3 regions of the Mesorhizobium sp. CO1-1-7 genome follow, and region 1 is predicted to be linked to each of the others. Evidence: predicted binding sites of a transcription regulator. Region 1 holds the regulator's gene; each other region holds the start of a gene.
The links. The regulator PhoB, encoded in region 1, activates phosphate uptake and scavenging genes when phosphate is short. The targets are predictions, from matches to a motif close to TGTCATNNANCTGTCAT.
Positions count from the first base shown of each region.

Region 2: a site for PhoB is predicted at 6,870-6,886, ahead of LB516_RS04770 (RNA degradosome polyphosphate kinase). Genes of this name have one in related genera too.
Region 3: a site for PhoB is predicted at 4,367-4,383, ahead of LB516_RS25960 (esterase-like activity of phytase family protein). Genes of this name have one in related genera too.

Region 1 is NZ_JAIUHA010000008.1:247,176-257,111, forward strand. It holds gene LB516_RS19435 (CHASE domain-containing protein) at 1-14, opposite strand, end outside; gene LB516_RS19440 (ATP-binding cassette domain-containing protein) at 155-979, opposite strand; gene LB516_RS19445 (sugar ABC transporter permease) at 990-2,342, opposite strand; gene xylF (D-xylose ABC transporter substrate-binding protein) at 2,579-3,619, opposite strand; gene LB516_RS19455 (ROK family protein) at 3,885-5,120, shown strand; gene phoB (phosphate regulon transcriptional regulator PhoB) at 5,123-5,812, opposite strand; gene phoU (phosphate signaling complex protein PhoU) at 5,832-6,539, opposite strand; gene pstB (phosphate ABC transporter ATP-binding protein PstB) at 6,565-7,368, opposite strand; gene pstA (phosphate ABC transporter permease PstA) at 7,365-8,216, opposite strand; gene pstC (phosphate ABC transporter permease subunit PstC) at 8,220-9,203, opposite strand; gene pstS (phosphate ABC transporter substrate-binding protein PstS) at 9,270-9,936, opposite strand, start outside.
Region 2 is NZ_JAIUHA010000002.1:270,528-280,463, reverse strand. It holds gene LB516_RS04805 (amino acid ABC transporter substrate-binding protein) at 217-1,245, shown strand; gene LB516_RS04800 (amino acid ABC transporter permease) at 1,308-2,495, shown strand; gene LB516_RS04795 (amino acid ABC transporter permease) at 2,500-3,657, shown strand; gene LB516_RS04790 (amino acid ABC transporter ATP-binding protein) at 3,737-4,486, shown strand; gene LB516_RS04785 (TIGR02117 family protein) at 4,605-5,270, shown strand; gene LB516_RS04780 (FAD-dependent monooxygenase) at 5,289-6,527, opposite strand; gene LB516_RS04775 (zinc-finger domain-containing protein) at 6,538-6,783, opposite strand; gene LB516_RS04770 (RNA degradosome polyphosphate kinase) at 6,951-9,143, shown strand; gene ppx (exopolyphosphatase) at 9,143-9,936, shown strand, end outside.
Region 3 is NZ_JAIUHA010000013.1:91,583-101,518, reverse strand. It holds gene LB516_RS25970 (MFS transporter) at 1-897, shown strand, start outside; gene LB516_RS25965 (MATE family efflux transporter) at 958-2,430, opposite strand; partial or broken gene LB516_RS29190 (L,D-transpeptidase) at 2,529-2,608, shown strand; gene LB516_RS25960 (esterase-like activity of phytase family protein) at 2,784-4,253, opposite strand; gene LB516_RS25955 (glycine cleavage T C-terminal barrel domain-containing protein) at 4,519-4,752, shown strand; gene LB516_RS25950 (trimethylamine methyltransferase family protein) at 4,766-6,319, shown strand; gene LB516_RS25945 (hypothetical protein) at 6,443-6,757, shown strand; gene LB516_RS25940 (ATP-dependent helicase) at 6,789-9,557, opposite strand; gene LB516_RS25935 (glucose/quinate/shikimate family membrane-bound PQQ-dependent dehydrogenase) at 9,815-9,936, shown strand, end outside.

The DNA.
Region 1 (9,936 bases):
AAAAGCTTCTTCAACGGATGATGCGGTCCATGAGCAAAACAGGACCTTTTATGGGCAAGTCGCCGGGCCAACACAATGGTCAGGCCACACCATCGTGATCACTGGCATATCACGTGACCGGCAACGGGGCGTGCCCGAAGCGGCCTGACCGGCCTCAGGCGGCGATCTTCAGCGCGCCCGGCCCCGGTATGGCACCTGGAGGACATTTGCCCAGGATGATCATCCCAAGCACCTCGTCCTGCGTGACGTCAGTCGTGCGGGCGGTACCGACCACCTGGCCATTCTTCATCACGCAGACACGGTCGGCCAGCTCGAACACGTCGTGGATGTCGTGGCTGATCAGGAAGATGCCGATGCCATCGGATTTGAGCTGCCTGACCAACTCGCCGACCTGGGCGGTTTCCTGGGGCCCAAGTGCCGCCGTCGGCTCGTCCATGATCAGGATGCGGGCATTGAACAGGATCGCGCGGGCGATCGCCACCGATTGCCGCTGACCGCCTGACAGCTTGATCACCGGCTCCTTGAAGCGCTGGAAGCGGGGATTGAGCCGCCCCATCACCTTGCGCGCCTCGGCCTCCATGGCGAGGTCGTCGAGCGTGCCCCAGGCGGTCATCAGTTCGCGGCCGAGGAACAGGTTGGCGGCGGCATCGACATTGTCGGCCAGCGCCAGCGTCTGGTAGATCGTCTCGATACCGTATTTCTTGGCGTCGCGCGGGTTGGAAATCGCTGCCTCCTCGCCATTGACGAAGATCTGGCCCGCATCGCGCTTGTAGGCGCCGGACAGGATCTTGATCAGCGTCGACTTGCCGGCGCCGTTGTGGCCGAGCAGTGCCACGACCTCGCCGGGGAAAAGATCGATCGAGGCGTCGTCGACGGCGCGGATGCCGCCGAAGGCGATCGAGATGTTGCGCATGTCGACCAGCGGCGTGCCAGTGGGCGCAGTTGTGAGGGCCCTTACGGGAGCGGTTTTGTCAGCCATGGTCGTATCCCTAAACCCGCTTACGATAGACGGTGTCGAGCCAGACGGCGATGACCAGCACGGCGCCGACGACGATGCTCTGCAACGGCGAATCGACACCGAGCAGCACCATGCCCGACTGCAGCGACTGCATCAGCAATGCACCGAGCATGGCGCCGATGATGGTTCCCGAGCCGCCGGCAAGCGAGGTGCCGCCGATGACGGCCGCGGCAATGACCAGCAGCTCATCCAATGTTCCCAGCACATTGGTGGACGAGTTCTGCCGGGCCGACGAAATGGCGGCGGCGATCGTGGCCAGCACGCCCATGATCATGAACACCTTCATGGTGATCCAGCGCGTGTTGATGCCGGCGAGATTGGCCGCTTCCGGATTGCCGCCGATAGCAAAGACATAACGGCCGAAACGGGTGCGGTTGGTGATGAAGGTCATGACCAGACCGACGGCGACCGCCATCAGCACCGGTATGGCGATGCCGTGGGCGATGAACAGCCCGCCCTCCGGCACGGTGATGTTGTTGGCGGCCGCGTACCGGTTCACGATCCCGATCGGCCATGGATAGGAGTTGGCTAGCCAGACCGCGCCCATGATGACGGCGCAGGTGACGACGCCGAGCAGCGTCTCGGCCCAGATCGGCCGCAGGGGGAAGCGGAAGCGCTTGCGCTGGACCCGCCCGTTGAACAGCGCGAACACGACGGCCAGGCAGGCGACGATGCCGACGACCCAGCTCCAGGTGGCGCCGATCGATCCGGCCGGTCCGCCGCCCATAAGCTGGAACGTGGCGTCGAGCGGTGCCACCGTCTGGCCTGACGTGACCCACCAGGCGGCGCCGCGCCAGACCAGCAGGCCACCCAGCGTGACGATGAAGGCCGGCACTTCGAGATAGGCGATGACGAAGCCCTGGAAGGCGCCGATCAAAAGCCCGAGCGCCAGACCGATGACCAGTGCCAGGACCCAGATCCATGGGTTGCCGAGCTCAAGTCCTACGAACCGAACCAGGAAATGTACCTGCGCAAAGCCCATGACCATGCCGATCAAGCCCTCGGCGGAACCGACGGACAGGTCGATGTTGCGCATGACGATGACCAGCACCATGCCGCAGGCCATGATGGCGACCGCGGACGTCTGCACCGACAGGTTCCACAGATTGCGTGGCGTGAGGAACGTGCGGCTGTCGAAATCGAGCGGATTGACGCCAAGACGCAGGCTCGAAATCATATGCAGCGCGACCCAGATCAGCAGCAGCGCGCCGATCATGCCGAGCATGCGGGTATCGATCTCGGTCGCCTTCAGGAAACGCGCGACCGCGCCGAGTTCCGACGCACGCGCCGTATCGGCCTGCGAGGTTGAGGTCGTGTCGGTCATGATGTCCTCCCAGCGGCTTGCCGTCTGACGCGGAGCCGGACCAGAGCCCAGAAGTTAGCCGCCAGCGGCGGAAACACAAATCTTGTCGGGAAAACGCCGCGGCTTGGAAGCAATTCCAGGAAAAGTGCGTAAGGGTTTTTGTCCGGAATTGCGAAGACAAGAAAATTGGAACGGCCAGTGTTCAGAACACTGACCGTTCCACGCCGCGGCGTTTCCGACTTTTCAGGCGATCAAGCTCAGTTGCAGGCCGCGACGCTGCCCGCGGCAACGCCCGTGCAGACTTCGTCCTTCTTGATCCAGCCGGCGTCGATGACGAGGTTGAGATTGTCCTTGGTGATGGCCACCGGGGTCAGGAACAGCGACTTGACGGTGTTGCCGCCAGGCGTCGTGAAGTCCTTCACGCCGGCGATGTCGGTCATCTTCTTGCCGTCGGCGAGTTGCGAGGCGATCTCGGCGGCGTTCTTGCCGAGTTCGCGCGCGTCCTTCCACACCGACACGGTCTGGGTGCCGAGCGCGATGCGGTTGAGCGCGGCGTGGTCGCCGTCCTGGCCGGAGACCGGCACGGTGCCGGCGAGCCCCTGCGCCGTCAGCGCCGCGACGACGCCGCCGGCGGTGCCGTCATTGGCGGCGACCACGGCGTCCACCTTGTTGTCGTTGGCGGTGAGGAACTGTTCCATGTTCTTCTGGGCGTTGGCGGGCAGCCAGCCGTCCGTATAGGCTTCGCCGACATTCTTGATCTTGCCGCTGTCTATGGCCGTCTTCAGCAATTCCATCGAGCCCGAGAACAGGAAGTCGGCATTCGGATCGGCGCCGGAGCCCTTGATGAAGACGTAATTGCCCTCAGGCTTCACCTTGAACACTTCGCGGGCCTGCATGCGGCCAACTTCCTTGTTGTCGAAGGTCAGGTAGAAGACGTCCTTGTTCTCGATCAGGCGGTCATAGCCGACGACCGGAATGCCCTCGTCGAGCGCCTTCTGTACCGCCGGGCCGATGGCCGACGCGTCCTGCGCCAGGATGATCAGCGAATTGGCACCCTGCGAAATCAGGCTCTCGACATCGGTCAGCTGCTTGCCGGGATTGGACTGCGCATCGGCGGAAATGTACTTGTCGCCCGCGGCCTCGATCGCCTTCTTCATGGCCGCCTCGTCGGTCTTCCAGCGCTCCTCCTGGAAGTTGGACCACGACACGCCGATGACCTTGTCCTTTGCCTGCGCGACCGACGCCAGCGTCAGCGACATGGCGACACCCGCCAGAATGGCGACTGTGAATCTCTTCATGATATCCTCCCTGCGCCCGCGTGTGGCGCGACCAAACTGGCCCTAAGGCCGGCACAAAGGCCCTAATTTTTTCGAGCCTCGAAAAAACACTGGTCCATCGCCGGAACACTGTCAACATCGATTCTGACGGATTTTGAGGTGCCGGAAGCCTTTTTTCGAGCCCCGCAATAAATAAATGACAGCCCCAGCCGCTTCTGCCAGTATTCGACCCGTGCCGGAGGTGTTCGAGGGGGCGTCAAGAACCGCGGCGACGGGGAGGGAAATCATGTCGGTCGGAATCCGCCACGACGATCTGCGCCGGCGCAACCGCGCAATGGTGATTGGAGCCGTGCGCCGGGGTGGCCAGCCCTCGCGCACTGAGATCGCCGCCACCACCGCCCTGAGCCACTCGACCATATCGGCGATATCAGCCGACCTGATCGGCGAAGGTATCCTGAGCGAAGGCAAGCCGAACGAGGCCGGCTCACTGAAACGCGGCCGGCCGCAGGTGGGCCTTTGTCTCAACCCCGAGGCCGCGGCGGTCATGACCGTGGTGCTGTCGCTGAATTTCCTCTCCGTCGCCGTCATCGACTACGCCGGCCAGGTGATATCGGAGGAGCAGCGCCGGCTGGACACGCTGACCATGTCGCGCGAGGCGCTGATCGGCGAATGCGTGGCCATCGTCCGGCGCCGCCTCGAGGATCCCGACCTCGATGTCGCCAGCATTGCCCGCATCGCGCTGGCGATCCAGGGCATCACCGACACCGAGGCGCGCGCCATGCTGTGGTCGCCGATCACGCCGCAGACGGACATTGCCTTCGCCGATATACTCGAAGCCGAATTCGGCATCCCCGCCACCATGGAGAACGACTGCAACATGATGGCTGTGGCGCTGCGCTGGCGCGACCCCGAGCGCTACCGCGACGACTTCATCGCCATCCTGCTCTCGCACGGCATCGGCATGGGCCTAGTGCTGAAGGGCGAGCTGTTCACCGGCACCCATTCCTCAGGCGGCGAGTTCGGCCACATGATCCATCGCCCCGGCGGCGCGCTCTGCCGCTGCGGGCGGCGCGGCTGCGTCGAGGCCTATGCCGGCAACTATGCCATCTGGCGTAATGCAGGACAGATGGGTGAGGACGCCAAACCGGTCGACGTCAGCGACGCCGACATGCGCGCATTGGCGGCCACGGCGCGCGAAAGAGACGGACCGGAGCGCGAGGCCTATCGCAAGGCCGGCGAGGCGCTGGGCTATGGCCTTGGCAGCTTGTTCGCGCTGATCGATCCGGCGCCGGTTGCGATGGTCGGCGTCAGCGCCGCCGCCTTCGATCTGATCGAGCCGGCCTTGCGTGAGGCCATCGCCCAGACCGCCGGCGGCCAGCATTCGACGTCGATTTCCTTCGATACAGAGCCGAACGAATTGCCGCTGATCCGCGAGGGCTGCGCCATGCGCGCGCTCACCTTCGTCGACCAGGAGATCTTCGCGCCGGGCGTGCAGGTGAGATCCGGCAAGAACGTGGCCTGATCTCAATCCTCGCGGATTGCGTAGCCCGCGCCACGGATGGTGCGTATCACATCGGGCATGCGGCCATTGTTGACCGCCTTGCGCAGGCGGCCGACATGCACATCCACGGTGCGCTCGTCGATGTAGATCGTCTCGCCCCAGACATTGTCGAGCAACTGGCTGCGCGAGAACACGCGGCCGGGATGGCGCATCATGAATTCGAGCAGCCGGAACTCGGTCGGTCCGAGCCGGATCTCGCTCTTCTTGCGATAGACCCGGTGCGATTCGCGGTCGAGCACGATGTCACCGACCTTGAGCACGCTGGACAGCACTTCCGGCTTGGCGCGGCGCAGCAGCGCCTTGACCCGGGCCATGAATTCCGGCGTCGAGAACGGCTTGACCAGATAGTCGTCGGCGCCGGTCGAGAGGCCGCGCACGCGGTCGCTCTCCTCGCCGCGCGCCGTCAGCATGATGATCGGCAATCGCTCCGTCTCGGGCCGCATGCGCAGGCGCCGACAGAGTTCGATGCCGGAAACCGCCGGCACCATCCAGTCGAGCACCAGGAGGTCGGGCACGTTTTCCTGGAGGCGTATCTCGGCTTCGTCGCCGCGTGTCACCACCTCGACCTGGTAACCCTCGGACTCCAGGTTGTAGCGGAGGAGCACGCCCAGCGGCTCCTCGTCCTCCACCACCATGATGCGTGGCGCGATCATCGATCGATCATCCCTGCCGTCAAGCCGCCGGCACCGACATCGCCGTCTCGTCCTGCTTCGGACGGTTGGCGGGCAGTTGCGTGCCGGTCAGCACATAATACGCATTCTCGGCGATGTTGGTCACATGGTCGCCGATGCGTTCGAGATTCTTGGCGGAGAACAAAAGATGCGTGCAAGCCGTGATGTTGCGGGGATCCTCCATCATGTAGGTCAGGAGTTCGCGGAAGACCGAAGTGTATTTGACGTCGATGCGTTCGTCGTCATTCCTGAGCTTGGCGAGGGCGGCGGCATCGCCGGCCGCATATTCCTCGACGACGCCCTGCACCTGGATCAGCACCAGCTGCGCCATGGAGTCGATGGAATGCGACAGGTCGCGCGGCGTGGCGGTGAGGCCGACCGAGCCGACGCGCTTGGCGATGTTCTTGGCAAGGTCGCCGATGCGTTCGAGATCGCCCGCCATGCGGATCGAGCCGACGACATGACGCAGATCGTCGGCCATCGGCTGGCGCTTGGCGATCAGGGTGATGGCGCGATCATCGAGTTCGCGCTGGCGCGCGTCCATGATGGCGTCGTCGGAGACCACGCGCTGTGCCAGCGCGTTGTCGGAATTCAGCAGCGCCTTGGTGGCGCCGCCGACCATCGTGCCGGCGAGATCGCCCATGTCGCTGATCAGCCTGCTGATCTGTCCGAGATCCTCGTCGAAGGCTGCGACTGTGTGTTCGGCCATGATCCTGGTCCTCGTATGCGTGAGATCAGCCGAAGCGGCCGGTGATGTAGTCCTGCGTGCGCTTCTCGCGAGGCGACGTGAAGATTTTCTCGGTTTTGTCGAATTCGACCAGCTCGCCCAGATACATGAAAGCCGTCTGCTTCGACACGCGCGCGGCCTGCTGCATGTTGTGGGTGACGATGACGATCGTGTAGTCGGCCTGCAACTCGTCGATCAATTCCTCGATCTTGGCGGTCGACAATGGGTCGAGCGCCGAGGCCGGTTCGTCGAGCAGGATGACCTCCGGCTTGACCGCCACGGTGCGGGCGATGCAAAGCCGCTGCTGCTGGCCGCCCGACAGGCTGAGGCCGCTGGCATTGAGCTTGTCCTTGACCTCGTTCCACAGCGCGGCGCGTTTCAACGCCTGCTCGACACGGCCGTCCATCTCGGCCTTGCCGATCTTCTCATAGAGCCGGACGCCGAACGCGATATTCTCATAGATCGACATCGGGAACGGCGTCGGCTTCTGGAACACCATGCCGATCTTGGTGCGCAACAGGTTGAGGTCCTGCGAGCGGTCGAGAACGTTCTGGCCGTCGAGCAGCACCTGACCCTCGGCGGTCTGCTTGGGGTAGAGCTCGTAGATGCGGTTGAAGACGCGCAGCAGCGTCGACTTTCCGCAACCCGACGGTCCGATGAAGGCCGTCACGCTGCGCTCGGGCAGCGACAAGGTGATGTCTTTCAGCGCCTTCGACTGGCCGTAGTAGAAATTGAGGTTCTTGACCTCGATCTTCGCCTTGGCGGCTGCCTCTGTCGCAATCGTCATGTCTGGAGACAACATCTGGCTCATTTGTCCTCTCTGCGTCCGGTCAGGCTGCGCGCAAAGATGCTGAGCGCGAGAACCGTCAATGTGATTATGAGTGCGCCGGTCCACGCCAGTTGCTGCCACTCCTCGTAAGGGCTGAGAGCGAACTGGAAGATGGTCACCGGCAGGCTGGCCATCGGCGCATTGAGATTGCTCGACCAGAACTGGTTGTTGAGCGCTGTGAAGAGTAGCGGCGCCGTCTCGCCGGAAATGCGGGCAATGGCCAGCAATATGCCGGTGACGATGCCGGACATCGCCGCGCGGTAGGCCACCGAACGAATCACCACCCAGCGCGGCGCGCCAATCGCCGTGCCGGCCTCGCGCAAAGCGTTCGGCACAAGGTTGAGCATGTCCTCGGTGGTACGCACCACGACGGGAATGACCAGGATGGCCAGTGCCACGGCACCGGCGATGGCCGAGAAATGCCCCATCGGCCGCACCATCAATTCGTAGACGAACAGGCCGATGATGATTGAGGGCGCCGACAGCAGGATGTCGTTGATAAAGCGCACCACGGTGGTGAGCTTCGAAAAGCGGCCATATTCGGCCATGTAGGTGCCGGCCAGCACGCCGATCGGCGTGCCGACGACGATGCCGATAATGGTCATCACGATGCTGCCGTAGATGGCGTTGAGCAGGCCACCGGCATCACCGGGCGGCGGGGTCATTTCCGTGAACACTGAGAGCGAAACGCCCGACAGGCCCTTATAGAGCAGCGCGCCGAGGATCAGTGCCAGCCAGGCAAGGCCGATGCCGGCGGCGATGACGCAGAGCGTCATCATCACACCGTTCTTGCGCTTGCGGCTCTGGTGAAGCGATGCGGCTGTCGACATCGGTCAGACTCCGGTACGGGCATCGATGCGCATCAGCATGTAGCGGGCGATGGCAAGGATGAGGAAGGTGATGACGAACAGGATCAGACCGAGCGCCACCAACGAGGAGGTGTAGAGATCGCCGACGGCTTCGGTGAATTCGTTGGCGATGGTTGCCGAGATCGTCGTTGCCGGCGCGAACAGCGAGGCGCTGATCCGGTGGGCGTTGCCGATGACGAAGGTGACCGCCATGGTTTCACCGAGTGCACGGCCGAGCGCAAGCATGACGCCGCCCATGATGCCGATGCGGGTGTAGGGGATGACGACGCGGCGTGTCACTTCCCAGGTCGTGCAGCCAATGCCGTAGGCGGACTCCTTCAGCACCGGCGGCACCGTGTCGAACACATCCTTGGTGATCGAGGTGATGAAGGGCAGCACCATGATGGCGAGAATCAGCGACGAGGTCAGCAGGCCGATGCCGTAGGGCGGACCGGCAAACAGGCTGCTAAGGCCGGGAATGCCATGGAACACGCTGATGATGAATGGTTGCACTGTCGTCTGCAGGAACGGTGCCAGCACGAAAAGGCCCCAGATGCCGTAGATGATCGAGGGGATCCCGGCCAGCAGTTCCACGGCCATGCCGATCGGGCGCCGAAGCGGGCGCGGGCAAAGCTCGGTGAGAAAAATGGCGATGCCGATGCCGAGCGGCACGGCGATCAGGATGGCGATGGCCGATGTGATGATGGTGCCATAGATGGGCGCCAAGGCGCCGAATTTCTCGGTGACGGGATTCCAGCTCTCGGTGGTCAGAAAGGAGAAGCCGAAGGTCGACAGGGCCTGCCAGGAACCGGCGAACAATGAGATGGCGACGCCGCCGAGCAGCACCAGCACGAGAATGGCGGCGGCGCGGGTCAGCCCATGGAAGATCGAATCGGTCAACGCGAACCGTCTGACGGTGGCGTCACGTGAACCTCGAACGGCTGGCAAGGCTTCCTGGGCTGCGCTCATGTCAAGCTCGGCTCTTTGTGTTGAATGAAAAGGAGCGCCGCGGGGCGGCGCTCCTCCAGAAAGATATTACTCGCCGGCGTAGACAGGCTTGCCGCCGGCCTGGATGTCGGCCTTCCACGAAGCCTTGATCAGGTCGACGACGCTGTCGGGGATCGACACGTAGTCGAGCGCCTTGGCGGTTTCCTTGCCGTCCTTGTAGGCCCAGGCAAAGAACTTGAGCGCTTCGCCGGTGGCCGCGGCATCGTCCGGGGTCTTGTGGATCAGCACCCAGGTCGAGGCAGCGATCGGCCAGGTGGCGTCGCCGGGCTCGTTGGTGATGATGACGTTGAAGTTCTTGGCGCCCTTGAAGTCGGCGTTCGAAGCAGCCGCGCCGAAGGATTCGAGCGACGGCTCGACGACCTTGCCAGCGGCGTTCAGCATCTTGGAGTAGGAGAGATTGTTCTGCTTGGCATAGGCATATTCGACGTAGCCGATGCCGCCGTCGGTCTGCTTGACGGTGTTGGCAACGCCTTCGCTGCCCTTGGCGCCGACGCCGGTCGGCCATTCGACGGCCGTATCCGAGCCGACCTTGTCCTTCCAGTCGGGCGAGAGCTTCACGAGGTAGTCAGTGAAGTTGAAGGTCGTGCCCGAGCCGTCCGAACGATGAACGACGGCGATAGCGGTCGACGGCAGCTTAAGGTCCGGGTTCAGGGCCTTGATCGCGGCATCGTCCCATGTGGTGATCGCGCCGAGA
Region 2 (9,936 bases), on a different contig from region 1:
AATTCAGGCATTTCAGGCAATCGATTTTCAAACCCGGTCGGATTCGGTCATTTTCCTTGACCTCACGGGAATTATCGCCTTCGATGCTGTTCGTGAATGGGAGGCGGCGCGTCGGTTTGCGATGCGGGGTTTCGGGAATGGGCCGGGATGGGAGCTGCGTTCACAAGGGAAAAAAATCAGGGTTTGCCTGAAAAAACAGAAAAGGGTCTGTGGGTTATGAAACACATTGCTATCGGCATTCTTGGCGCCGCCACGCTCGGACTGATGGCGTCGGCCGCGTCGGCCGGCACGCTCGACACCGTCAAGGCGAAGGGCTTCATCCAGTGCGGCGTCTCGACCGGTCTGGCCGGCTTCTCCGCGCCGGACGACAAGGGCGACTGGCAAGGCATCGACGCTGATTTCTGTCGTGCGGTTGCCGCCGCCGTCTTCGGTGATGGCACCAAGGTCAAGTTCACGCCGCTCAGCGCCAAGGAACGCTTCACCGCGCTGCAGTCCGGCGAGGTCGACATCCTCTCGCGCAACACCACCTGGACGATCAACCGCGATACCGCGCTCGGCCTGAATTTCATCGGCACGACCTACTATGACGGCCAGGGCTTCATGATCAACGCCAAGAAGCTGCCGGGCGTCAATTCGGCGCTGCAGCTTTCGGGCGCCGCCGTCTGCGTGCAGAGCGGCACGACCACCGAGCTCAACCTCGCCGACTACTTCAAGGCGAACAAGATGGAGTACAATCCGGTCGTCTTCGAGAAGCTCGAAGAGGTCAATGCCGCTTATGATGCCGGCCGCTGCGACGTCTACACCACCGACCAGTCGGGCCTTTACGGCATTCGCTTGACGCTCGGCTCGCCGGCCGATCACGTAGTGCTGCCCGAGATCATCTCGAAAGAGCCGCTCGGACCCGCCGTTCGCCAGGGCGACGACCAGTGGTACCACATCGTCAAGTGGACCTATTTCGCTCTGCTCGACGCCGAGGAGCTCGGCATCACCAAGGCCAATGTCGACGAGATGAAAAACTCCGCCAGCCCGGAGATCAAGCGTGTGCTCGGCCAGGAAGCAGACACCAAGATCGGCACCGACCTCGGCGTCTCCAACGACTGGGTCGTCAACATCGTCAAGGCGACCGGCAACTACGGCGAAATGTTCGACCGCAATGTCGGCTCCGGCAGCCCGCTCAAGATTGCGCGTGGCATCAATGCGCTATGGACCAAGGGCGGCCTGCAATACGCGCCGCCGATCCGCTGATCGAAATGTGATCCGGAAGGCAGGCTCCTGCCTTCCGGTTTCTCTTTCACAGGGGACGTGACATGGCATCGCAGGAAATCCTACGCGAGGAGCCGAGCCGCGGCTCCTTCGTCAATGACCCGAGAATTCGCAGTCTCTTCTTTCAGACGCTGGTGGTCATCGTTCTGTTCGGGTCCGTCTGGTGGATCGTGCAGAACGTCATCGACAATCTGCAGCGCCTGCACATCGCCTCCGGCTTCGGCTTCCTCAAGGGGCGCGCCGGCTTCGATATCTCGGACACGCCGATCGCCTATACGTCGGACTCGACCTATGGCCGCGCCATCGTCGTCGGCCTGATCAACACCATCATCGTTGCCGTCGCCGGCATCATCACCGCCACCATCATCGGCTTCGTCATCGGCATCGGCCGCCTGTCGCAGAACTGGCTGATCCAGAAGATCTGCACGGTCTATGTCGAGATCTTCCGCAACATCCCACCGCTGCTGGTCATCTTCTTCTGGTATTCCGGCGTGCTCGCCGTGCTGCCGGCGCCGCGCGATTCCTATCATCTGCCCTTCGGCTCGTTCCTCAACCAGCGCGGCTTCTATTTTCCGCGCCCGGTCTGGGGCGACGGCTCCTGGCTGATCCTGGTCGCCCTTGTCGTGGGCATCGCAATGTCATGGTTCGTCGCCCGCAGGGCGCGTCAGCGGCAGATGGCGACGGGCCAGCAATTTCCGGTGTTCTGGACCTCCGCCGCGCTGATCATCGGCCTGCCGCTGCTGGCTTACGTGCTGAGCGGCTTTCCCCTGAGCTTTGACTTGCCCAAACAATCGACCTTCAACCTGACCGGCGGCTTCCAGGTCAAACCGGAGTTCCTTTCGCTCTATCTGGCGCTGTCCTGCTACACAGCGGCCTTCATCGCCGAAATCGTGCGCGCCGGCATCAGGGGTGTCAGCAAGGGCCAGACCGAGGCGGCGGCCGCACTTGGGCTGCGATCCGGCTCGATCCTGCGGCTGGTCGTGGTGCCGCAGGCCATGCGCATCGTCATCCCGCCGCTGACCAGCCAGTATCTCAACCTGACCAAGAACTCCTCGCTGGCGATCGCCATCGGTTATCCCGATTTGACGGCAACGGCCGGCACGGTTCTGAACCAGACCGGACAAGCGGTCGAGGGCGTGCTGATCATGATGATCGCCTATCTCATACTCAGCCTGATGACCTCGGCCGTCATGAACGTGGTCAACGCCAGGATGGCGCTGGTGGAGAGGTAGGACCATGCAGGAACACGATTTGTCCTGGGTGCGCACCGAAATGGCGCTGGCGCAGCCCGCGCCGGCGAGCGTCAGCGGCCCCGTCGCCTGGGTGCGCAAGAACCTGGTCGGCTCGGTCGGCGACACCATCCTCACCATCCTCGGCATCGCCATCGTCGCCTGGGTTCTGCCGCAGGTCATCAACTGGGCGTTCATTAACGCACAGTGGACGGGACCGGACCGCACGGTCTGCGCCACCGTCGCGCAAGGCGGCATTCAGCCCGATGGCTGGAGCGGAGCCTGCTGGGCTTTCGTCAACGCCAAGTTCGGCCAGTTCATGTTCGGCACCTATCCGGTCGAGGAGCGCTGGCGGCCGATCCTGGTCGCCATCCTGTTCGTGGCGCTGCTGGTGCCGATGCTGATGCCGCGTGTGCCGCGCAAGGGGTTGAACGCGATCCTGCTTTTCCTGGTGCTGCCGATCGTTTCCTTCTTCCTGCTGGTCGGCGGCGTATTCGGCCTGCCGCATGTCGAAACCTCGCGCTGGGGCGGGCTGCTGATCACGCTGAGTCTGTCCTTCGTCGGCATCGCCGTATCGCTGCCGCTGGGCACCGTGCTGGCGCTCGGGCGGCGCTCGAAGATGCCGATCATCAAGATGCTGTGCATTATCTTCATCGAAGCCGTGCGCGGCATACCGCTGATCACCGTCCTGTTTTTCGTCAGCGTCATGCTGCCGCTGTTCCTGCCGGCCGGCGTCACTTTCGACAAATATCTGAGGGCGCTGATCGGCGTGTCGCTGTTTGCGGCGGCCTATATGGCCGAAGTGGTGCGCGGCGGCCTGCAGGCGATCCCCAAGGGCCAGTATGAAGGCGCCGATTCGCTCGGCCTCGGCTACTGGCAGAAGATGAGCTTGATCGTGTTGCCGCAGGCGCTGAAGCTGGTCATACCCGGTATCGTCAACACCTTCATCGGCATGTTCAAGGACACCAGCCTGGTCCTCATCATCTCGATGTTCGACCTGCTCGGCATCGTCAAGCAGAATTTCTCCGACGCCAACTGGGCCACGGCGCAGACCGCGAAATCCGGTCTTGTGTTCGCCGCCTTCGTCTTCTGGCTGTTCTGCTTCGGCATGTCGCGCTATTCAATGTACACGGAACGCCGGCTCGACACCGGCTACAAACGCTAAACAAAAGAACAAGGGGACCCCAGCCATGGCCACCGAAAATGCCGTCAGCGCGGAAGAGATCAAGGTCAACGCCGCCAAGATGCATATCTCGACCACCGATGTCGCCATCGACATCATCGCCATGCATAAATGGTACGGCGAGTTCCATGTGCTGAAGGACATCAATCTGAAGGTGATGCGCGGCGAGCGCATCGTCATTTGCGGACCGTCCGGGTCGGGCAAGTCGACCATGATTCGCTGCATCAACCGGCTGGAAGAGCACCAGAAGGGCAAGATCATCGTCGACGGCAAGGAACTCACCAACGATCTGAAAAAGATCGACGAGGTGCGCCGCGAGGTCGGCATGGTGTTCCAGCACTTCAACCTGTTCCCGCATCTGACCATCCTCGAGAATTGCACGCTGGCGCCGATCTGGGTGCGCAAGACGCCGAAGAAGCAGGCCGAGGAAATCGCCATGCATTTCCTCAAGCGCGTGAAGATCCCCGAGCAGGCCAACAAATATCCGGGCCAGCTTTCCGGCGGCCAGCAGCAGCGCGTGGCGATCGCCCGCTCGCTGTGCATGAACCCGCGCATCATGCTGTTCGACGAGCCGACCTCGGCGCTCGACCCGGAAATGATCAAGGAAGTGCTGGAAACCATGGTGGGGCTGGCCGAGGAAGGCATGACCATGCTGTGCGTCACCCACGAGATGGGCTTTGCACGGAAAGTCGCCAACCGGGTGATCTTCATGGATCAGGGCCAGATCGTCGAGCAGAACACGCCGGCCGAGTTCTTCGACCATCCCCGCCACGAACGCACGAAGCTGTTCCTGTCGCAGATCCTGCACTGAGCGGACTGACGCCAAGTCGAGAAAGCCCGGTCGCGCCACGGCCGGGCTTTTTAGTGTCTGGCCGATCCGATAAATGATCTTCTTCATTGAGCCGCGACGGAATCGCGAAGCCGCACCGATGAGAAAACTCCTGCGTTTCCTGGCCATTCTGGTTGCAGCACTGGTGCTCGCCGTGTCGCTCGGCACGCTGGTGCCGCGGCCGCTCTGGCCGGCAGCCGCGGCGGGCGAGGGCATCCGGCACATATTGGTGCTGAAAAATCCGATCCACACCGACATCGCCATTCCCGTGGACGACGAGGTGCGCCGGCGCTTTCGTTTTCTTGCCGATGCCGGCCTGCCTTCGGACGCGCCCGAAGTGCGCTACCTCGTCTTCGGCTGGGGTGGGCGCGCCTTCTACCTGGAAACGCCGACATGGTCGCAATTGAAGGCGCTGCCCGCGTTCAAGGCTTTGACGCTCGATGCGTCGGTGATGCATGTCGCCGTCGCCGGCAATATTCCCGAGCCGCACCCCGATGTCGCCGGCTTCGACGTGGGCGAAGACCGTTTTGCCGCATTGCTTGATTTCATCGAAGCGAGCTTTCAAGAGGGGCCGAACGGTCCGATCGTCATCGACAATGCCGCCTACTCCAATTTCGATCGCTTCTTTGAGGCGAATGGCCGTTTCAACGCGCTGATCGGTTGCAACACCTGGACGGCGGCGGCACTGCGCGCTGCCGGCCTGCGCACCGGCTGGTGGAACCCGCTGCCGGTTTCGCTTGGGCTGTCGATGCGGCTGTATAATTAGCTTTGCCACGGGCTCCTTTCAGCGACGGATGATCCGCTGCTGCTCCCACCCGTAAAGCCAGTCCAGATCGGCTGCGAGCTTCTCTCCCGGTCGTGCCGCCAGAAACAGATTGCGGGCCAACGCCACCGGGCCTCGGGCATGCCAAGCAAGCCGGTTGAGCGCGCCGCGACGGATGACCTTGGCGATGCGCGACCGCCGCAGGTTCTCCCAGATGATGAGGCTTTGCGTCAGGTCGCCGGGGATGTCGGCGACCAGGCTGGCCAGCGTCGCGGCATCCTCGATCGCCATGGCAGCACCTTGCGCCGCGAACGGCGTCATCGCATGCGCGGCGTCGCCGATCAGCGCGATGCCTTCGGGCATGGTCCAGCGTCGCTGTTCGACCGTGTGGATAGGAAAGGCGGTCCACGGGCCAGCGAGTTCCACCAAACGCGCCAGCGCCGGCGCGGAGCGGCGCATGGCGCCTGAAAGGATGGCGGGATCGGCGTGGCGTGACCACCCGTCGGCGATGCGCTCGCCCCGGGTGAAGGCGGCAAGGTTGAAGGCGCTACCCCTGCTCACGGGGTAGGCGACCAAATGAAAGCCGGGATGCAGGAAGGTGGTGACGCAGTCAGGGGAGCCGATCGCGGTGAAGGCTCGCCCCGCCTCGTTGTCTGCGCTCACCGTCGCCCGCCAAGCCAGTTCGCCGGAGAAATGGCTGTTCGCCAAGCCGGCTCCGCTGCCTGGACTGGCAAACCTCCGCACCGCTGACCAGACGCCATCGGCGCCGACCAGCAGAGATCCTTGGGTATCGATGACCTTGCGGCCGACCCCGTCTGTCGTGGTGATAACGAATGAACCGGAGGCCACGCTGCTGACCTGCGCGCCGGTGGTGAGATGGATGTCGGGCAGTTGCGCAACGCGCGCCATCAGGGCGTCTTGCAGATCCGCCCGGTGCGCCACGAGATAGGGCGCCCTCCAGCGTTCCTCGCCGGCTCCGCCAAGCGGCACGCGTGCCAATTGGCGCAGGCTCGCCGCGTTCTTCAGCACCACGGCTTCCGGCTGGACGGCATTGGCAAGAAGCATGTCGAGCACGCCAAGCTGGCGAAGTATGCGCGTCGCGTTAGGAGAGAGCTGGATGCCTGCGCCCGCCGCTTCGAGACGCTGCGCCTGTTCGAACACCCTCACGGAGTAGCCGCGCTCGGCAAAGGCAATCGCCGCTGTCAGCCCGGCGATGCCAGCCCCGGCGACCATGACCTGCCGGGACCGCGTCTCGCTCATGATCGGAAGGTCAGGCGGCCTGGTCGATGTAGAGGCAGCCCGCCGGCAGCGTTTCGGTCGCCTTCAGCTTCGGCGAATAGCGATAGAGGGTCGAGCAGTAGGGGCAGACTTTCTCATTGTCGTCGCCCATGTCGAGAAAAACATGCGGATGGTCGAAAGGCGGGTTGGCGCCCGTGCACATGAATTCCTTGACTCCGATGTCGATCGCCGGGTGGCCCGCATCGTTCTGGAAATGGGGAATGGAACCGCCTGCCATCGTCGTCTCCTTAACGCAGTCTCTCTGCATCTGGATCATATCAAGTCTGTTTGCAAGTTCGATGAAATCAAACTGTCGCAAAAGCCTGTCAGAGAACTGTCGCAAAAGCCTGCCACAGGATAAGTTAAGCCGGTTAACCGGCTGAGGCGCGCGGAAGAGCAGGAATCATGAACGAACTGAAGCCGGTACAGAGCGAATTCAACAATGTCGCGGCAGCGAGCCCGGAAGGCAACCCGGACCGCTTCGTCAACCGCGAATTCTCCTGGCTGCAGTTCAATCGCCGCGTTCTCGAGGAATCGCTGAACACCCATCACCCGCTGCTGGAGCGCGTCCGCTTCCTGTCGATCTCGGCCGCCAATCTCGACGAGTTCTTCATGGTGCGCGTCGCCGGTCTTGCCGGCCAGGTGCGCGAGGGGATCGTGCTGAAGAGCCCGGACGGACGCACTCCCGAACAGCAGCTCGAACAATTGCTGCGTGAGGTCGAGCGGCTGCAGGAGGACCAGCAGAAGAGCCTGTCGGCCCTCACGGTGCTGCTCAACAAGGAAGGCATCGAAACCATCACCCGCGACGCGCTGACAAAGGACGAGAAGGTCTGGCTGGAAGACCATTTCCAGGAGCAGGTGTTTCCCGTGCTGACCCCGCTGTCGATCGACCCGGCGCATCCGTTCCCGTTCATTCCCAATCTCGGCTTCTCGATGGCGCTGCAACTTCGCCATCGCAAGAATGGCGAGGAGATGAGCGCGCTCTTGCGCCTGCCGGTGGCGCTGAAGCGCTTCATCCGCCTGCCGGACCGCAAGCACCATGTCCGCTTCATTCCGCTGGAGGAGGCGGTCGGCCTCTACATCGGCAAGCTCTTCCCCGGCTACGAGGTCAAGGGCTCCGGCACGTTCCGCATCATTCGTGACAGCGACATCGAGGTCGAAGAGGAATCGGAAGATCTCGTGCGCCTGTTCGAAACGGCGCTGAAGCGCCGCCGCCGCGGCTCCGTCATCCGCATCGAATTCGACAAGCTGATGCCTGGGGAATTGCGCGATTTCGTCGCCGGCGAGCTTGGCGTCTCGTCGAGCCGCATCAGCGTGCTCACCGGGCCGCTGGCGCTCAGCCAGATCTCCGAGATCGTCTCCGTTCCGCGCGACGACCTCAAATTCATCCCCTACAACCCACGTTTTCCCGAGCGCATCCGCGAGCATGGCGGCGACTGTTTCGCCGCCATTCGCGAGAAAGACATCGTCGTCCATCACCCCTATGAGTCGTTCGACGTGGTGGTGCAGTTCCTGCGCCAGGCGATGGCCGACCCCGAAGTGGTGGCGATCAAGCAGACGCTCTATCGCACCTCCAACGACAGCCCGATCGTGCGTGCTCTGGTCGACGCGGCCGAAGCCGGCAAGTCGGTAACGGCGCTGGTCGAGCTCAAGGCGCGTTTCGACGAGGAGGCCAACATTCGCTGGGCGCGCGATCTCGAACGCGCCGGCGTGCAGGTCGTGTTCGGGTTCCTGGAACTCAAGACCCACGCCAAGATGTCGCTGGTGGTGCGGCGCGAGGACGGCAAGCTGCGCAATTACGTCCATCTCGGCACCGGCAACTACCACCCGGTCACCGCGCGCATCTATACCGACCTGTCCTTCTTCACCACCGATCCGACGATCGCCCGCGACGTCGCCCAATTGTTCAATTTCATCACCGGCTATGCCGAGCCGACCGCCGAGATGCGGCTGGCGATCTCGCCGTTCACGCTGAGGAACCGCATCCTTCAGCACATTTCGGACGAGGTCACCCATGCGTTGGAGGGACGGCCGGCGCGTATCTGGATGAAGATGAACGCGCTCGTCGATCCCATCATCATCGACGCGCTCTACGATGCCAGCCGCGCCGGAGTGGAGATCGACCTCGTCGTGCGCGGCATCTGCTGCCTGCGGCCGCAGGTGCCGGGCCTGTCGGAGAACATCAGGGTCAAGTCGATCGTCGGCCGTTTCCTGGAGCACAGCCGAATCTATTGCTTCGGCAACGGTCATGGCCTTCCCTCGGACGAGGCGATTGTCTACATCTCCTCGGCCGACCTCATGCCGCGCAATCTCGACCGCCGCGTCGAGACCATGGTGCCGATCACCAATCCAACTGTGCATGAACAGATTCTGGGCCAGATCATGCTGGGCAACATCATGGACAATCAGCAAAGTTTCGACGTATTGGCAGATGGAACCTCCCGGCGCGTGGTGCTGGAGGAGGGTGAGGAACCGTTCAACGCGCAGGAATATTTCATGACCAATCCGAGCCTGTCGGGACGGGGTGACGCGCTGAAATCGCATGCGCCCAAGCGAATCGCGCAGTTCAAGCGCCGCAAGAAGAACGCCGCCACCTGATGCTGTCCAATTCCCAGGGCCGGCTGCAGGACCGCCGACCGCTGTCCATCATCGACATCGGCTCCAATTCGATCCGTCTCGTCGTCTATGAGGGGCTGGCGCGCTCGCCGACCATGCTGTTCAACGAAAAGATGCTGGCCGGCCTCGGCCGCGGCATCGTGTCGACGGGGAAGCTGGACCCCGAGGGGGTGGCGCGCTCGATGGAGGAGTTTCGCCGTTTCCGCGCGCTCTCCGACCAGGCTGGCGCCGAACACATGTACGTGCTGGCAACCGCCGCCGCCCGCGAGGCGATCAACGGTCCCGATTTCATCCATCGTGCCGAGGATGTGCTCAAGACCGAAATCCGTGTGCTCTCCGGCCGCCAGGAAGCGCATTATTCCGCGCTCGGCGTCATCTCAGGCTTCCACCCGGCCAACGGGATTGCCGGCGACCTTGGCGGCGGCAGCCTGGAGCTTATAGACATTGATGGCGAGGCGATCGGCGACGGCATCACGCTGCCGCTCGGCGGCCTGCGCCTGCAGGACATGGCGAAGAACTCGCTCGTCCAGGCGCAGAAGATCGCGCGCCAGGAACTGGCCCGGGCCAAGCTCTTGAAGGGCGGACAAGGCAGGACTTTCTACGCTGTTGGCGGCACCTGGCGAAACCTCGCCAGGCTGCATATGGAGATGAACAACTACCCGCTCGGCGTCATGCACCACTACGAAATATCGGCCGAAAGCGCTCAGAACTTCCTCAAGCAGGTGGCCAGGGGCGAAGTCGAAAAGGTGAGGGGTATCGAGGGTGTCTCCAAGAA
Region 3 (9,936 bases), on a different contig from region 1:
AATGTCGCGTCGCTCGAGGTTGCGCGGATCCTGAGCGGACTTGGCATCGGCGTGGGCGCTGGGACGGGAACCGCGTGGATCGCCGAGCTTCTTCCAGAGGCCGGCAGGTCGCGCGCCAGCGTCATCGCCACCAGCACCAACTTTCTCGGCCTCGGTTTCGGGGCGCTTGTTTCGGGGCTGCTGGCCCAATACGAGCCGTGGCCATTGCGTCTGGTCTTCATTGTCTACCTGGCGACGCTCGCGGTGGTGACGATCATGGTCTGGCGCACGCGCGAAACGGTGATGAAGCCAGGCGGCCTTGGCAAGGTCTCCATGCGGCCGCGGCTTTCCGTGCCGGCGCAGATCCGCTCGCGCTTCGTGGCGCCGGCGGTGACCGGCTTTGGCGCGATGGCGCTGGTCGGCTTCTATGCGGCGGTGGCGCCGAGTATCTTGGCGCAGCAACTGCATGAGGCCAACCACGCCGTGGCCGGTGCGCTGTTCTTCGAACTGGCGATGGTCGCGGCGATCAGCATCGTGGCGCTGGCGCGGATGGGGAGCAGCAAGGCGATGCTGGCCGCGCTGGCCCTGATGATCCCAAGCGCCGTGCTTGTGGTGGCGGCGCAGATGCTGGCCTCGATGGCGCTGATGATCGCGGCGACGGCCTGCTGCGGCGTGGCGGCAGCGCTCGGCTATCGCGGCGGCCTGCAAGTGGTGAATGAGATCGCGCCGCGGGATCGCCGCGCCGAGGTCGTGTCCAGTTTCTTCGTCTGCTGCTTTGTCGGCAACGCCTTGCCTGTCATCGGCATCGGCGTCGTGTCGACTTATGCCAGTGCTGTCGTCGCGAGCCTGGCCTTCGCGGCCATGATCATCGCGTTCGCGCTGGTGGCGCTCGCCTTCGGGCTCGGACAGAGGCGCTGAGACCGCCGCGCCAGCCCGGCAAGGCACGCCGGCAAGGCACCTCGGCAAGGCGGCCCGGCATCAGCCGTTCGGCGTTTCAGGCGCCATGTTCGCGCGCTGGCGCGGCATGCCAAGGCCGGTGTCGGGCGGTTCGCCGGCAGCCGGCCTGTTCTCGATCATGTGCAAGCTGCGCCAGCCGCCGAAGCGGTAGTAGATCGCGGCCAGGATCAGAGAGGTGATCGAACCGGCCGGAAAACTCCACCACAGCGCTTCCTCGCCGATCACGCCGCGCATGTAATAGGCAAAGCCGGTGCGCACGACGAGCACCGAGATCACCAGGATGATCAGCGGCGGCATCACGGCACCCGTGGCGCGCACCGTGGCGAACAGCACGATGGTGATGCCGAACAGGATGAACGACCAGGACGCGGCCGTGTTGATATGGGCGGCGATATCGATCGCCGCGCTGTCGCTGCTCAGGAACAGGCTCAGGATCGAACGGTCGAAGACCCATAGCAGCGCGACGAGGGCGCCGGTCAGGACAAGGTTGAAACCGACGCCGGAGGCGGCGATGCGGCCGATCCGGTCCCAGCGACCGGCGCCGACATTCTGCGCCGCCATGGAAGAGACCGCGGCGCCGATGGCGAGCGCCGGCATCTGGATGTAGGTCCAGAGCTGCGCGGCGATACCGTAGGCGGCGGCGACCTGCGAACCGTAGGAATTGACGATGCCCATCACCGTCAGGGCCGCCGCCGAGATGACGATCATCTGCAGGCCCATCGGCACGCCCTTGAAGACGACGATGCGCAGCAGCGCCGCATCCGGGCGCAGCAGGACGAGATTGGCGCCGGCCAGCCGCAACGGATGCTTGCGCACGTAGAGCACGACGAGGATGGCGACGACGCTCACGGTCTGGCCGATCAGGGTCGAGGTGGCGGAACCGGCGATGCCGAGTTCAGGAAACGGGCCGATGCCGCGGATGAGCAGGGGATTGAGCACGATGTCGAGCACGACCGCCAATGCCATGAAGATGAAGGGGGTGCGTGAATCGCCCGCACCGCGCAGCACGGTCATGACGAAGGACAGAAGGTTCATCATCGGCACGGCGACGAAGATGATGCGCAGGTAGGAGCGTGCGAGCGGCAAGGCGTCGGCCGGCGTGCCGAGCGCGCCCAGGATGGCATCGACCCAGATCCAGCCGCAGACCGCGAACACCACCGAGACGAGGAAGAAGAAGGTGGCGCTGGTGCCGACGATGCGGCGCGCCTCGGGCAGGTCGCGGGCGCCGACCGACTGCGCCACCAGGATTGTGGCCGCCATGCCGATGCCGAACACCGTGCCGAGGATCAGGAACAGAACGAGGTTGGCGTTGGACGTCGCGGTCAGCGCCGACTCGCCGAGGAAGCGGCCCACCCAGACGGCGTTGACCGAGCCGTTCAGTGATTGCAGCACGTTGGAGCCGAGCACCGGCAGGGCGAAGAGCAGCAGCGTGCGCGGGATCGGGCCGCTGGTCAGGTCGCCGGTACGCCGGCGTGCGGGCATTTTTTCGTCCATGGCGGCGAACCTGGCAAATGTGACTCTGGCCCGCGACGATACCGCAGGCCGGACCGAGATGCACCCTGCGCCGAGGCGCAGTGACCGTCGATCGGCCGGGCTCGCCGGAATGGAATTCGATCGGCAAGAACGCGTCGTCCGGCTGCGTGCGCTTATGAACCAGGACATCATCGACCTCCCGCTCAGGTCTTCGTGCGGCCCAACCTGTCGGCAGCCGGCAAGATCATGGCCGTGTCGAGCAGGACGGCCGAGCCGATCGATGCCGGCGTGCCGAAGGACGCGGAATTCCTGAAGTAGGGCTTCGCGACCTGCTCAAGCGGACGCGCCAGGCGCGCCCGCTTGAGCAGTGGTCGTTACTTCTTGCCGAGACCTGGCAGCGTGACCTGATAGACCAGGAACATGGTGTCGACATCGGCGCCGTCGTCGGCCTTGTAAGGCGCGCCGACCTGGAAGCCGTCCTGGGCGAGGAAGTCATTGTCGTTGCCGACGAACAGGAAATAGTCGTCGGGCAGCTTGGGATCGAGGACGCTGACCAACGACATCGCTTCCCACTTCTCCGAAAGCTCGTTGTGGTCCTTCGCGCCGCCATTGTGCAGGCCGAAGTGGCCAAGCGCGGTGGCGTCGTTGATGTCTATGAACGGCGTCAGCTTGGCCGGCGTCACCGAGGGATCAAGCACGCCCTTGGGCGCGACCGGCTTGTCGGCCGCATCGAAGGCGCCGCCCGCGATGTCGGTCGCGCCGGAGACGTCGACGATGTTGATCTGGCGGTAGAGCGAAGCGTCACCCTTCTTCAGGCCCTGGCCGTTGCCGCTGTCGCGCGCCAGCATCAGGAAGGACGTGGCCGAAAGCGCCACGATCTCGCTCTGCGCGGCGATTTTGGTCTTGCCCTTGGCATCCTTGAACACCGGCAGCGGCACGACATATTCATGCGCGAGCTTCAGATGGGCGAGGTCGGAGGCATCATAGACCAGCGCCCGCGTGTTCTGCCGTGTCGAGGGTGAATCGCCGCCATCCTGCCTCGGAGCCGACTGCAGCACAGCGATCAGGAACTTGCCGTCCGGCGTGATCCCCATGCCTTCGAGGCCCTGATTGTTCTGGCGCCCGGTTTCGGGATCCTTCGGATCAGGGTCGGCGGCGCCCGGCCCGGGATTGTCGGAGGAGAAGTTCGGCGCTCCCTTGCGCATCGGCACGAGGGCCGCAGGCGGCTGGGTCGCCGACATCAGGCGGCCTTGCGCGGAGAACCTGTAGATGTTGGGGCCGTACTCGTCGGAGATGAACATCGAGCCGTCCGGCAGCCGTACGATGGCTTCATTGTCGAGCGCGAGCTTGCCATTGGTGGCGACGGGCAGCATCGGCATGTCGCCGGCCGCGGCGCGTACGTCCGACAGCGGATCGAGGCCGGTGGCATCGGCGCCCTTGTCGTCTGTGAGAAGCATGGTGTCGGCAAGCGTCGCCTTGACGCCCGTCTGCTCCTGGCCGGCGGCGGGAGCAGCGCCCGGCGCGACAGGCGTGAACTCGATGGCGATGGTGTTGAGGCGCGGCCGGTAGTCGGTGGTGCCGGCGACATTGTAGCCACGGTCGGGCAGTAGCCAGAGCGATCCCTTGTAGGTGCCGGCATCATGCGTCCAGCCCGAAATGTCGATCGCCATGCCCGAGCCCGAGCCGAAGGTCTCGCCGAACTTGTCGCGCTGGTCGGCCGGGATGCGGCCGACGCCGACGAGGCCCTTGTTGATGTAGGCCACGCCATCGGCAAGCGCCGGGGTGAGGGCGGTGAACAAGGCCAGCGCGACGCCGAGCGAGGCGGTTCGGTGCAGGTGTTTCATGGACAATCCTCTTTGTGACGAAGCACGCCGGAGCGGCCGAAGGAAAAATGAAAAAGAGGTGCCGCATCGATGATGCCGCGCGTGCCTCCCCGAAAGCGATCTAAGGCGTCAACATGATGCTTGCGTGACAGAGGGCGACACGGGTCAGCCGGTATCTCCATGTGCTGATAAAAAACGCTGGAGAGCGGGAATTGGTGACCTCCCATGGAGCGTCCCTGGCATAATAGGCACTTATGTCTAGTACGGATATGATGCCGGCTTCGAACTGACCGGGAGGGATGAAGCCGCACTGTCGCGCCGTGGTCATCGGGGCGGCGTTGTCGGCGCCTCGGACGGATTTGGCTACACGATCGGCAAGAGCGTCGCGCTGGCGTTGGTGGACGACGGTTTCGCTGGGGAGGGGATGGCGCTTTGCGTGCACATTGTCGGCGTCGAACGGACGGCGCGGGTCATCGCGGCCTCGCCCTACGGTCCCCAGGGCAGGGCGATGCGGCAATGAGGAGGAGTTTCTGATGGTCGATGACGCTGCACGGGATACCAGGCGCGAACGCCGGCGCGGACGCATGGGCGAGGCAGGCAGCGAATCGAGCCGCAAGCCCAATTACCGGTCGCTGAAGAATCCATTCCTGCCGCAGCCGATCTTTTCCGACGACCAGGTGGCGTCGATCCACGACACGGCGCTGCGCGTGCTGGAAGAATTGGGCATCAAGGTGCTGCTGCCCGAGGCGCGCGAGGTGCTCGCCCGCGCCGGCGCCCTGGTCGACCCCGACACCGATATGGTGCGCATCGGTCGCGACATGGTGGCGGCAGCCTTAGCCTCGGCGCCGCGATCGATCCACGCTTATGCCGGAGCGCGCGATCGCGACCTGTCGCTCGAACTGGGCTCGATGACATTCCTGGCGGGCTCCGGCGCGCCCAATGTCACCGATCTCGAGCGCGGCCGGCGGCCCGGGACGCTGGTCGCCTTCGAGGAGTTGATCAAGCTGGTGCAGCATTTCGACGTCTTGCACATGCTGGGGCCGTGCATCGAACCGCAGGACATCGACAATCGTTTCCGCCACTATGCCGTCAACCGGGCGCAGCTGACTCTGTCGGACAAATTTCCGTTCGTGTTCGCGCGTGGCACGCCGCAGGTCGATGACAGTTTCGAGATGATCAGGCTGGCGCGCGGGCTGTCCGAGGACGAGTTCCGCTCGGGCGCGCATTGCTACACCGTCATCAACACCAACTCGCCGCGCCAGCTCGACATTCCGATGGCGCAAGGCATCATCGATTTCGCCAAGGCGGGCCAGGTCCTGATCATCACGCCGTTCTGCCTGGCCGGTGCGATGGCGCCGATCACCGTGGCCGGCGCGCTGACCTTGCAGCATGCCGAAGCGCTGGCCGGGCTGACGCTGGCGCAGATCGTGCGGCCGGGCGCGCCGGTGGTCTATGGTTCCTTCTCCTCCAATGTTGACATGAAATCGGGCGCACCGGCTTTCGGCACGCCGGAGCACGTCAAAGCCACGCTGGGCGCAGGCCAGCTGGCGCGCTTCACCGGTCTGCCCTGGCGCTCGGGCGGCGGCAGCGCGGCCAACATTTCAGACGCGCAGGCCGCGCACGAGACGCAGTTCGCGCTGTGGGGCTCGGTGCTGGCGGGCGCCACCGTCTGCATCCACGCGGCCGGCTGGCTGGAAGGGGGCTTGAGCGTTTCCCTGGAAAAGCTGGTCACCGACATCGAGGCGCTGCAGACGGTCGCGGAACTTTGTGCGGCGACCCCCGGCGACGACGACGCAATAGGCTTCGAGGCGATCGCCGAAGTGCAGCCGGGCGGCCACTTCTTCTCGGCCGGCCACACCATGGCGCGCTATCGCACCGCCTTCTACGAGCCGCTGGTGGCCGACTGGTCGAATTTCGGCAACTGGACGCAAAGCGGCTCGAAGACCGCGACCGAACGCGCCACCGGCATCTGGAAGCGCACCCTTGCCGATTTTGAGCCGCCGGCCGCGGCGGCCGCCACGTCAGGCGTGCTCGACGCGTTCATCGCGCGGCGCACGGAAGAGGGCGGCGCTGCGCCAGTGTCGTGAGATAGTTCGCGGATCCATCATCCCGAATTGTGGCCGTGATCCCGGAACCCGCGGCGCGTCCCGCGCATTCATGGATGCGGGCCAATGCCTGGCTCCATCCGTGAGCCGTTGAGGGAGGACGACATGGGTTTCGACCAGTACCACGAACCGCCGGAAGAATTGTCGCAGGAAGTGCGGACCTTTGCCCGCATGATCACCTCGCTGATCGAGGAGGCGGAAGCGATCAGCTGGTACGAACAGCGCATGTCGGTCGAGAAGAACCCGCAGGCCAAGGCGATCATGAAGAACGCGCAGAGCGAGGAGTTCAAGCATTTCGGCATGGACCTCGAATTCCTGCTGCGCCAGAAGACGGATTGGCGCGTGGAACTGAAGGAAATCCTGTTTACGACGGGGGATATCGTGAAGGCCGGGGAGAAGGGCGAGAAGAAGGTGGATTGAGGCCGGACGTCAGCCTTCGAGGCTGGCAGCCTCACACTGGCAGCACAAACCCGTCCAGTACGCGCTTCTGGCCGGCCTTGTCGAAGTCGATGGTCAGCTTGTTGCCCTCGATGGCTGAAATGTTGCCGTTGCCGAATTTCTGGTGGAAGACGCGGTCGCCGACGCTAAAGGTGGACGGCGTGTCGGAGACGGACTTGGCGACCAGTTCACCGTCGATGGTGCGGCCCTTGACGCTGGTGCGGCCGGCGCCGTAGCCGGAGTCTGTTTCACCATAGCCGATGCGTTCGACCTGATGGCCCGAACGCGTGCCCCAGTTGCGGTCGGTCGCCTCGGTGCGGTTGGCCTGCGCACGCTGCCAACCCGGCGTCGAATAGGTGTTGGAGAAGGCGCCGGATTTTTCCCCGCCCGAAGTGCCGCCGATATTGTCGAAGCGCGAGGCGCCATAGGGGTTCTGTCTTCCTGCCCCCTGGCCGCCGCCGCGGCCGGATGCGAACGAGCCGCCGCCATAGGGATTGCCGTAGCCGCCATAGGAGTTGCCGGCTTCGGCGACCTCGACATGGGCTTCCGGCAGTTCCTCGAGAAAGCGCGACGGGATGGTCGATTGCCAGAGCCCGTGGATCAGGCGGTTGGAGACGAACCAGATATGCAGGTTCTTCTTGGCCCGCGTCAGCCCGACATAGGCGAGCCGCCGCTCTTCCTCGAGCCCGGAGCGGCCGCCTTCGTCGAGTGCGCGCTGATGGGGAAAGAGGCCTTCTTCCCAGCCGGGCAGGAAGACGGTCTCGAATTCGAGGCCCTTGGCCGAATGCAGCGTCATGATGGAGACGGCATCGAGCCCGGCATTCTGCTCGGCATCCATGACCAGCGCGACATGTTCGAGGAAGGAGCGCAGCGATTCGTACTCCTCCATCGAACGGATCAGTTCCTTCAGGTTCTCAAGCCGCCCGGGGGCTTCCGCCGAGCGGTCGTTCTTCCACATGTCGGTGTAGCCGCTCTCCTCGAGAATGGTCTCGGCGAGTTCGGTGTGCGGCGTGGTTTCCAGCGCCTTTTGCCAGCGTTCGAAATTGGCCGCGACCTCGCGCAGCGCGGCGCGCGGTTTCGGCTTCAGCTCGTCGCTTTCCGCCAGTGTACCCGCCGCCTCCAGCATCGGGATGCGCAAGGCGCGCGCGGTGTCGTGGATCTGGCGGATGGTCGCTTCGCCCAAGCCGCGCTTGGGCACATTGACGATGCGCTCGAAGGCGAGGTCGTCGGTGCTGTTGGCGACGACGCGGAAGAAGGCCAGCGCGTCGCGGATTTCCATGCGCTCGTAAAAACGCGGACCGCCGATGACGCGGTAGTTAAGGCCGAGCGTGATGAAGCGGTCCTCGAAGGCGCGCATCTGGAAGGACGCGCGGACCAGGATCGCCATGTCGTTCAAATTGTGCTTCTGGCGCTGGTAGGCCTCGATGGTCTCGCCGATGGCGCGGGCTTCCTCCTCCGAATCCCAGGCGGCGTGGACGTTGACCTTGCCGTCCTCCGGATCGTTGCGGTCGGTGAACAGCGTCTTGCCGAAACGGCCCTCATTGTAGGCGATGAGATGGGAGGCGGCCCCCAGTATGTGCGCGGTCGAGCGGTAGTTGCGCTCCAGCCGGATGATGGTGGCGCCCGGAAAATCCTTGTCGAAGCGCAGGATGTTGTCGACCTCGGCGCCGCGCCAGCCGTAGATCGACTGGTCGTCATCGCCGACGCAGCAGATATTGACTTTGTTTTCGCTCACGGGCTGTTCCGCGCCTGCCGGCGCGGGCCCTCCGCGGGGGCCTCGCAACGGCTCGGACGCCCGGTCGGGCTTGCGGCCTTCGGCCGAAACTGCTGATTCGTCCTCTGGAGTTGCGGGTCTATAGCTACCCGCTTCCGTTCTATCCGAAACACCGGAAAAACTTGGAACGCGCCCACCCGGAGAAACACTTCGCGCTGGTTGTGATCCGCTCGGCCTCTGCGCCAAGAGCCGCAGCCACATGTATTGGGCGGTGTTGGTGTCCTGGTACTCGTCGACGAGGATGTATTTGAACCGCCGGTGATAGTCCTTCAGCACATCGGGATTGGCGCGGAAGATGCGGATCGGGTGGCAGAGCAGATCGCCGAAATCGCAGGCGTTCAGCGTCTGCAGCCGCTCCTGATAGGCCTTGTAGAGCTCGCGGCCCTTGCCGTTGGCGAAGCTGCGCGCATCGCCCTCGGCGATATCGGCCGGACCCTGGCCCTTGTTCTTCCAGCCGTCGATCATCTGGGCGAACTGTTTCGCGGGCCAGCGTTTGTCGTCCAGGCCCTCGGCCTGGATCAGCTGCTTGATCAAGCGCACGACGTCGTCGGTGTCGAGGATGGTGAAGCCGGACCTCAGGCCGGCAAGCTCGGCGTGGCGGCGCAGCAGCTTCACGCCGATCGAGTGGAAGGTGCCGAGCCACGGCATGCCCTCGACATTGCCTTCGCCGATCAGGATGCCGATGCGCTGTTTCATCTCGCGCGCGGCCTTGTTGGTGAAGGTGACGGCCAGGATCTGCGAGGGGAAGGCCCTGCCGGTGGCAAGGATGTGGGCGATGCGGGTGGTCAGCACGCGCGTCTTGCCCGTGCCGGCGCCGGCCAGCACCAGAACCGGGCCTTCGGTGGTCTCCACGGCCAGCCGCTGCTCGGGATTCAAGCCCCTGAGATAGTCGGGCGCATTGTTTTGGCCGCCGCGGGCAGCCATGGCGCGCGCGGCAATGCCCGACGGGGCCGTGGGCCGCGCATTGGGTTCGTCGAAAAAGGGCATGTCTTCGGAAAAGCCGGACATCTCCCCCGAATGTAGTGATTCGGGAGGGAAAGACCAGAACTGTCTACGTTTTGTTCCGGTAAAGTGCCCGATACGGCGGCTTCACCGATATGGGAACCGCCGTTGTGGAACAATCCCAGGCGGAACGAGGTTGCTGCCCGCGGGTCCGCGACCTACGCTTGACAGGCGCCGCCGTCGGGAGAAAGTTGCACGGGAAACGCGCAATGCCGGGTTGCCCTAGCCCGCCCCACGCGCGCAACAGTCGAAGGAGTATCATCTTGGCTGTCACCATCACCTCCCTCATTCTCTTCCTCATAGGCCTGGCGCTTGGCGCCGGCGGCATCTGGTTGGCTTCGCTGGGCGGCAGTTGGTACTACATCATCGTCGGTCTCGCCTTCCT